2 regions of the Vibrio sp. M260121 genome follow, and region 2 is predicted to be linked to the other one. Evidence: predicted binding sites of a transcription regulator. Region 2 holds the regulator's gene; the other holds the start of a gene.

Region 1 (4,497 bases), on a different contig from region 2:
GATGATTTTAATAGTGCCATTTCGCATTCAAAAACAAAATGGGAACAGTCCCATTAATTGAGAATGATCACAGTATAATTTTAGAGCAGATCATCGAAGGGTGGATTAATGACGGATAGGCTGCTGGGTAAAATGCACCACAGACTCATCACCATTTAATTGATTAATCAGCATGTTAGCGGCTTTTTCACCAGCATGAGAGTAGCCTGGATCCACGCTGAAGACATTAGGAAAGAGAAAAGAAAGTAATTCGTTACCACCGACACCGGTAACCACCACGTCTTCACGTCCCACTTCTTGCAGACGTTTAATTACACCGAGAGCGATAGTGTCACTGGCACAAGCGATGGCTTGTGTATCGGATTGAAGGACTTGATCCACCAACTGATAAGCACTTTCGTGGTTGAGCTTGCCAGTTTGAAAGCAAGGCTCGATGCGCTTTTTCTCACACCAAGATTGGTAAGCATTAAGGCGTGCAAGACCTGTGGTGCGATCTTCTGGATCAACACCAATGTAGGCAATACGAGAAATAGATTGTTGTTCCAGGTGAGAGAGCGCCATATCGATAACGCCATGGTTGTCGTAATTGATCGAGGAAACCATTTGCGTGTCCATCGCGATCACGACAATGCGATTGCCCCACTCCGCCAAAGCTTGCTCATCACATCCAGTAAAGCCAAACACGATCACTCCATCGACATTACGACGTTTAAGCACATCCAAATGCTCATTGGTTTTATCGCGATCGAACTGGCTCTCCATGATCACGACATCGTACCCAGCTGAGTACAAAGCGTTGAGCATGGTCCCAACAGCGCGGTTTTCTGATGGTGAATCCAAACGAGAGATGATCACGCCGATCACCTTTTGACTGCCACCACGCATCGACTGCGCCGACTTTGATGGGACGTAGCCTGATTCACGAATGATTTGCTCTACCTTCTCACGCGTTTGCGGTTTTACCTTGGGATCATTGGTAAGCACACGGCTGACCGTCGACTTGCCCACGCCAGCCAATTTCGCGATATCAAGAATGGTGAGTTTTTTGCTCATAAGTGTTCAGACTAAAAGAAGGAATCAAACAAAAGGGAAGCAGCGGCTTCCCTTATCTCAGTCAGTAATGGCGATTACTTGTTTAGGTAAGCAGGCACATCTGCAATGCTATCCAATACTACTGTTGCAATGGCTTCGCCTTGTTCTGTTACTGGCTTACCAGTGCGAACCAAAATCTTAGTGCCAACGCCTGCTGCTTCTGCTGCCATCATGTCTTCGGCTTTGTCGCCGATCATCACAGATTTCTCCATGTCGATCTTCAAGAAGTCACGTGCAGAAATAAACATGCCTGGCTTTGGCTTACGGCACTCACAATCTTGCTTGTACTCACCAATGCCATGTTCTGGATGGTGTGGGCAGTAATAGATGCCGTCGAACTCAACGCCATTGTCAGCGAAATTCCAGTCCATCCACTGAGTCAGAGATAAGAAACGGTCTTCGCTGAATTTACCACGTGCAATGCCAGATTGATTGGTCACAAGCACCAACAGGTAGCCTTTATCTTTCAGCGCTTTTGTCGCTTCAAAGACACCGTCAATGTACTCAAAATCATGTTCGTCATGAACGTAGCCGTGGTCAACGTTGATCACGCCGTCACGATCGATAAAAACAGCAGGTTTTGCCAAAACGTATTTCTCTATTTACTCGGTTTCATCAGATTATTACATACCTTATAAGCACTCACACTATCTAATTGGCGTGAGTGAGCGACAAAACAGTTGATTTGTCGCCCGAGAATCGGTAAATCTTGAATATCCCTCTTTTATATTCCTTTCCGCCAAACATCCTCTGTTTTATTTTCCCAACAGAACATCCATACATTTAGACGTCTAGACGTAAAAATATCTATTGACTTACTACTGCTTAACCCATAGCATCAACTGAGAATTGAGATAGAGTTCAAAATTTACTCCTGTTAAAAGCCGTTTTTAACAGCGAAGTTCCCAGTATCTCTGTGCAGGTTGAAACATGATAGAAATAAAAGACGTCAATAAAGTGTTCTACCAAGGCAGTAAGGAAATTCTTGCCCTTAAGGACATTAATCTAGATATCGCGAAGGGCACCATCTTTGGTGTTATCGGCTCATCGGGCGCGGGTAAAAGTACCCTGATCCGTTGTGTGAACATGCTGGAAGCCCCGACATCGGGTTCCATCATCGTAGATGGCGTTGATCTAACCAAGTTAAGCAAAAAGCAATTGGGAGAAACTCGCCGTAACATCGGGATGATCTTCCAACACTTTAACCTGCTGTCGTCTCGCACCGTTTTCGACAATGTCGCACTCCCTCTTGAGCTAGCAGGCAAAGACAAAGCGCAAATAACAACAAAAGTGACTGAGCTACTTAAACTCGTTGGTCTTTCAGACAAGCATGAAAGCTACCCAGCAAACCTAAGTGGTGGTCAAAAGCAACGCGTAGCGATTGCACGTGCACTGGCATCAGACCCTAGCGTTTTGCTGTGTGACGAAGCAACCAGTGCACTGGATCCAGCAACGACTCAATCCATCTTAGAACTACTAAAAGAAATCAACCGCAAGCTAGAAATCACCATTCTACTGATCACTCACGAAATGGAAGTGGTTAAGAGCATCTGTCACGAAGTGGCGATCATCGGTGATGGTGAACTAGTGGAAAAAGGCACCGTTGGTGAAATCTTCGCGCATCCGAAGACTGCACTGGCGCACGAGTTCATTCGCTCTACTTTGGATCTTTCTATCCCAGAAGATTACCAAGCACGCTTACAAACTACGCGCGTAGAAAGCAGCTACCCATTGGTTCGCCTAGAGTTTACTGGCGCAACTGTGGATGCCCCTCTGATGACACAAATCGCTCGTAAGTACAACATCGACGTGAGCATCCTAAGTTCTGATCTCGATTACGCCGGCGGCGTGAAGTTCGGCATGATGGTCGCGGAACTGTTTGGTAGTGAAGAAGACGATAACGCAGCGATTGAATTCCTGCGTGAGCACAACGTGAAAGTAGAGGTACTTGGCTATGTCCTTTAATACGATTTCTGAATGGCTGAGCTTAAACAGCAACCTACTTTTGGGCGCAACGTGGGAAACCTTCTACATGGTGGCGGTTGCGGGCATCGTTGGTTTCGCGGTTGGCATTCCTCTTGGTGTGATTCTGCATACCACTAAAAAAGGTGGCCTACTGGAAAACACCAAACTCAACGGCATTCTTGGCGCGATCGTCAACGTGGGTCGTTCAGTTCCTTTCCTAGTATTGATGGTTGCAATTATCCCAGTAACCAAACTGTTGGTTGGTACTTTTATCGGTACAACAGCAGCAATCGTACCTTTGACCATAGGTGCAATCCCATTTGTGGCGCGTCTAATTGAAGGCGCACTACTGGAAGTTCCATCAGGTTTGGTTGAAGCTGCGCAATCTATGGGTGCGACACCAACACAAATCATCACAAAAGTTCTGCTTCCTGAAGCAATGCCGACTATTGTTAACTCAGTGACGATTACCCTAGTAACACTAGTAAGCTATTCAGCAATGGCAGGAACAGTAGGCGGCGGCGGTCTTGGTGACGTAGCCATCCGTTATGGCTTCCACCGTTATGATGTTGTCATCATGGCCGTAACTGTCGTGATGCTGATTGTTCTAGTACAAATTATTCAGTCTATCGGTGATGCAATCGTACGCCGCGTAGACCACAGATAAGAATTGAAAATATCAATTATAAGGAGATAAAGATGAAATTTAGCCTTAAGAGTCTTTTGACTGTTGCAACTGCCGCTTCTGCACTGGTTCTTGCTGGTTGTGGCGAAAAAGAAGTTGACGTGAACAAAGTAAAAGTTGGCGTGATGGCAGGTGCGGAGGCACAAGTTGCTGAAGTTGCAGCAAAAGTTGCTAAAGAGAAATACAACCTGGACGTTGAGCTTGTTACCTTTACTGATTACGTAACACCAAACGCAGCGCTAGATGATGGCTCAATCGACGCAAACGCGTTCCAACACAAGCCATACCTAGACCAGCAAGTAACTGACCGTGGCTACAAGCTAGTAACGGCTGGTAATTCTTTCGTATACCCAATTGCTGGTTACTCTAAGCAAGTAAAATCAGTGGATGAGATCGAAGATGGTGCTCGTATCGCAGTACCAAACGATCCAACCAACCTTGGTCGTTCTCTTCTACTGCTTGAGCAACAAGGTCTGATCGAACTGCGTGATGGCGTTGGTCTACAAGCAACAGTACGTGACATCGTTGGTAACCCGAAAAACATCACTATCGTGGAGCTAGATGCAGCACAACTTCCACGTTCTCTTGATGACGTAGCGGTTTCTATCATCAACACAACTTACGCAAGCTCAATCGACCTAACACCTGAGCGTGACGGTATCTTCGTAGAAGACAAAGAGTCTCCATACGTAAACCTAATCGTTGCTCGTGAAGACAACGTTCAAGCAGCTAACGTACAAAACTTCGTGAAAGCA
Region 2 (4,497 bases):
GACTAATTCTTACTGAATTAATCGTAATCTTGCACTCTTCTTCTTTTTGAAGAAAGCGCTAGAAAAAGGGAAGCTGAGGCTTCCCTTTTTCATATCTACAATTCTTCTTTTCAATATGGTTATAAGCCCATAACTCTTAGTCATGCTTTTTGTTTTTTAAAAACATGATCTTAGCTCTGCTCGATTTTCTCTTCTTTTTAGCTATCCGCTAAGTCACTGAAAAATGCCAAAGCGGTCCAGACCGTTATAACAAAACGTTCTGTAATTCATCTTAATACAACTGGTAACAAGAGTGATTCCTGTTTATATTTCATTCCAAAGTGAAATTTAAAGGTTTTGAATATGTACGTTTGTCTTTGCCATGGTGTCTCTGACAAGAAGATTAGGAAGTTGGCGATAGATGAAGGCGTATCAGACATCAAAGGGATCAAACGATGCACAGCGTTGGGCAGTCAGTGCGGTAAGTGCATCAAGCAAGCTAAAGAAATTTTAGCGGAAACAGAATACTTAATACTGAAACAAGCTAGCTAATTATTCGCTAAGCCTTTTTGACACCTTCTCATTTGCTTCTACATTTAAATGAAGCCAAAGAGGAGGGCTTTGTCATGAAAGGCGATCCAATCATAATCCAACATCTCAATAAAGTGCTCGGCAACGAGCTCGTCGCTATCAATCAATATTTCCTGCACGCTCGTATGTACAAAGACTGGGGTTTAAAGCACCTCGCTGACAAGGAGTACCACGAGTCGATCGATGAAATGAAGCACGCTGACCACCTGATCGAACGTATCTTGTTTTTGGAAGGTCTGCCTAACTTACAAGATCTTGGTAAGTTGATGATTGGGGAAGATACCAAAGAAATGATCGAATGTGATTTGAAGCTCGAAATGGCAGCCATCCCAGATCTAAAAGATGCCATCGCTTATGCGGAAGATATTCGTGATTATGTTTCGCGTGACCTTTTTCAAGATATTCTTGAGGACGAAGAAGAACATGTTGATTGGCTTGAGACGCAATTGGGCTTGATCGAAATGTCTGGTATCGAAAATTACTTACAAGCGCAGTACGTCGACGAAGAGTAGGATTATATTTCGCTGTTTTCTCGTCGAAAGAAAGTGATTAAAAGTGCACCTGATCTGTCTATCAGGTGCTAATCGCAGATATCTGGTCTTATCTCTTACATTATTACCTTTTTTAAGGATATCGCTCGCAATCTTACCTATGAAGATTGACTTCTATCCTTTAGAATTTATTCCCCCTTACCGAAAAAATAACAAAAGAGAAACGATCCATGTCTGAAGACAATCGCCAAGAAGTCACCCCAGAAGAAGAACGCCGCCAACAAGCATTGGACTACCATGCGTACCCAACCCCAGGAAAAATTGCAGTAGAACTGACTAAGCCAGCAGAGACAGCAAATGATCTTGCATTGGCATACAGCCCTGGTGTTGCAGAGCCTGTACGTGAAATCGCGCAGAACGCTGATAACGTGTACAAGTACACGGCGAAAGGCAATATGGTTGCGGTTATTTCTAACGGCACGGCGATTCTTGGTCTTGGTAACCTTGGACCACTAGCATCTAAACCAGTAATGGAAGGTAAAGCGCTGTTGTTCAAACGCTTTGCTGGTCTAGATTCAATTGATATCGAAGTAAAACACCGCACGATCGACGAATTTGTCGACACAGTAGCCAACATTGCTGACACTTTCGGTGGTATTAACCTAGAAGATATCAAGGCACCAGATTGTTTTGAGATTGAAAAGCGTCTTATCGAACGCTGTGACGTACCTGTATTCCACGATGACCAACACGGTACTGCAATCGTAACCGCTGCGGGTATGTTGAACGCAATCGAGCTGCAAGGTAAGAAGCTAGAAGAATCAACCATCGTTTGTCTTGGTGCGGGGGCTGCGGCCGTGGCATGTATGGAGCTGTTGATCAAATGTGGCGCAATGCGTGAGAAGATCTACATGCTGGATCGTAAAGGGGTGATCCATACACGTCGTGACGACCTAAACGAATACAAACAGTTATTCGCAAACAACACAGATAAGCGTACGCTAGAAGACGTGATTGAAGGTGCGGACCTGTTCTTGGGTGTATCAGGTCCAAACTTACTACCTGCAGAAGCATTGAAGCTGATGGCAGATAAACCTGTTGTGTTCGCATGTTCAAACCCAGATCCAGAAATCAAACCAGAATTGGCTCATGAAGTGCGTGATGACTTGATCATGGGCACTGGTCGTAGCGACTACCCGAACCAAGTAAACAACGTTCTGTGTTTCCCATTCATCTTCCGTGGTGCATTGGATGTTCGTGCGAGTGAAATTAATGATGAAATGAAGCTTGCGGCAGTCGATGCGATTCGTGAATTGGCAAAAGAGCCAGTACCAGAAGCTGTATTGAAGGCAGCTGGCGTAGACAAGCTAGAGTTTGGCTCTGATTACATCATTCCAAAACCAATGGATCCACGTCTACTACCACGCGTAGCAAAAGCGGTTGCTCAAGCTGCGGTTAATTCAGGTGTAGCGCGTATTGAGATGCCAGAAAACTACATGGCGGAGTAAGCCAAAGTCATTTCTGACAGCAAAGAAAAGGGACGCGATGGCGTCCCTTTTTAGTTTGGTCTGAAACTGTCCCCGGTGCAGCTTCATCGTGTTGACGAATTTGTAAGCAATTATTCTTCGTCAAACGCTTCGAATTCGATGCCCATTGCCGTCATCAGCGCTTTCGCTTCTGTAGGAATATCATCTGGGCGGTCTTTACGAAGGTCTTCATCAGTTGGCAGTGGTTGACCTGTGTAAGCGTGTAGGAACGCTTCACATAGTAGTTCACTGTTAGTCGCATGGCGTAAGTTGTTGATCTGGCGGCGAGTTCGCTCATCAGTCAGCACTTTTAAAACTTTTAGCGGGATAGAGACGGTAATCTTTTTTACTTGTTCGCTTTTTTTACCGTGCTCAGCATACGGGCTAATGTATTCGCCATTCCAGTCAGCCATTGCGCACCTTCATTAATGTAATAAGTTAGAAAAATAAATATAGGTGCTGATTTTAGCTGCATTTACCGCCATAAGCAAAGACATATAGACGTCTAGAAGTGTTGACGTCTTATTTTTAGACAAGTAAAGTGAGGTTAATAGTTAGGGAAGCGTATTAATCAATTGAACAATACAAGCTAGATATAGCGCATTCCCATTTAGATGTCACCACCCGTGAAAGGATACACTCATGAGCACCCGTAAGCCTGCAACCATTGCTGTACGCACTGGTATCGAGTCAGACAGTCAATACCACGCTGTTGTACCACCAATCTACCTTTCGACTAACTATGGCTTCCCAGCGTTTGGTGAAGTCCCACAATATGATTACACCCGTTCTGGTAACCCTAACCGAGGTTTGCTCGAGCAAGCGTTGTATGAGCTTGAATCAGGCAAAGGTGCGGTTGTCACTAACTGCGGTACATCAGCGCTAAACCTTTGGGTATCGGCATTTCTTGGTCCTGATGACTTAATTGTTGCGCCACACGATTGTTACGGCGGTACTTATCGTCTTTTCAATACTCGTGCGAACAAGGGTGATTTTAAAGTGCAGTTTGTTGACCAGTCGGATCAGCAAGCGTTGGATGCGGCGATTGCGAAAAAGCCAAAGCTTATCTTGCTAGAAACACCATCAAACCCACTCGTACGCGTTGTTGATATTGCGGCTGTGTGTGAGAAAGCAAAACAAGTCGGCGCTTTAGTCGCAGTGGACAATACCTTTTTGACACCTGTGTACCAAAAGCCTTTGGAGCTTGGTGCGGACTTTGTTATCCACTCAACAACGAAATACATTAATGGTCACTCTGACGTGATCGGTGGTGTGGTGATCACCAAGAGCGAAGAGCATGCCGAAGAATTAGCATGGTGGGGTAACTGCATTGGCGCTACGGGTACGCCATTCGACAGCTACATGACACTTCGAGGAATTCGTACGTTGGGTGCACGAATGCGAGTTCACGAAGAAAGCTCTCAGCAAGTGTTAGCGTATTTGCAAACGCAATCTTTGGTGGCGAAGATCTATCATCCAAGTTTGCCAGAGCATCCAGGTCATGACATCGCGAAGAAGCAACAGTCGGGCTTTGGTTCTATGCTGAGCTTTGAGTTTGCTGGCTCATTTGATCAGCTAAAAGTGTTTGTTAAAGAACTTGAGCTCTTTTCTCTTGCAGAATCGCTAGGTGGCGTAGAAAGCTTGATTTGCCACCCAGCTTCAATGACGCATCGTGCGATGGGTGAAGAAGCACTGGCTGAAGCAGGTGTCTCTCAACAGTTACTGCGTTTATCTGTTGGCTTAGAAGATGCGCAAGATCTGATTGCCGATCTTGAACAAGCATTCGCGAAAGCAGCACAGTAATTGGGAGAGGAAGGTCATGAGTGTACAACGTCAGCTGCATAAATTTGGCGGCAGCAGCTTAGCGAACCCCGAGTGCTACCAGCGCGTGGTAACTATTCTTAAAGAGT

Evidence for each region. Region 2 encodes MetJ, which represses methionine synthesis genes. Its sites were predicted from a motif close to TTAGACNTNTANANGTCTAA; they were not measured.
Region 1: a site for MetJ is predicted at 1,876-1,895, ahead of metN (methionine ABC transporter ATP-binding protein MetN). Genes of this name have one in related genera too.

The regions. Positions count from the first base shown of each region.
Region 1 covers NZ_JATABF010000032.1:27,344-31,840, forward strand. Annotated here, with positions in the region: gene treR (trehalose operon repressor TreR) at 106-1,053, opposite strand; gene gmhB (D-glycero-beta-D-manno-heptose 1,7-bisphosphate 7-phosphatase) at 1,128-1,679, opposite strand; gene metN (methionine ABC transporter ATP-binding protein MetN) at 2,023-3,057, shown strand; gene QTO06_RS16760 (methionine ABC transporter permease) at 3,047-3,724, shown strand; gene QTO06_RS16765 (MetQ/NlpA family lipoprotein) at 3,757-4,497, shown strand, end outside.
Region 2 covers NZ_JATABF010000060.1:1,179-5,675, forward strand. Annotated here, with positions in the region: partial or broken gene tuf (elongation factor Tu) at 1-6, shown strand, start outside; gene QTO06_RS23180 (bacterioferritin-associated ferredoxin) at 343-531, shown strand; gene bfr (bacterioferritin) at 606-1,082, shown strand; gene QTO06_RS23190 (malic enzyme-like NAD(P)-binding protein) at 1,292-2,569, shown strand; gene metJ (met regulon transcriptional regulator MetJ) at 2,680-3,000, opposite strand; gene QTO06_RS23200 (O-succinylhomoserine (thiol)-lyase) at 3,230-4,390, shown strand; gene QTO06_RS23205 (bifunctional aspartate kinase/homoserine dehydrogenase II) at 4,407-4,497, shown strand, end outside.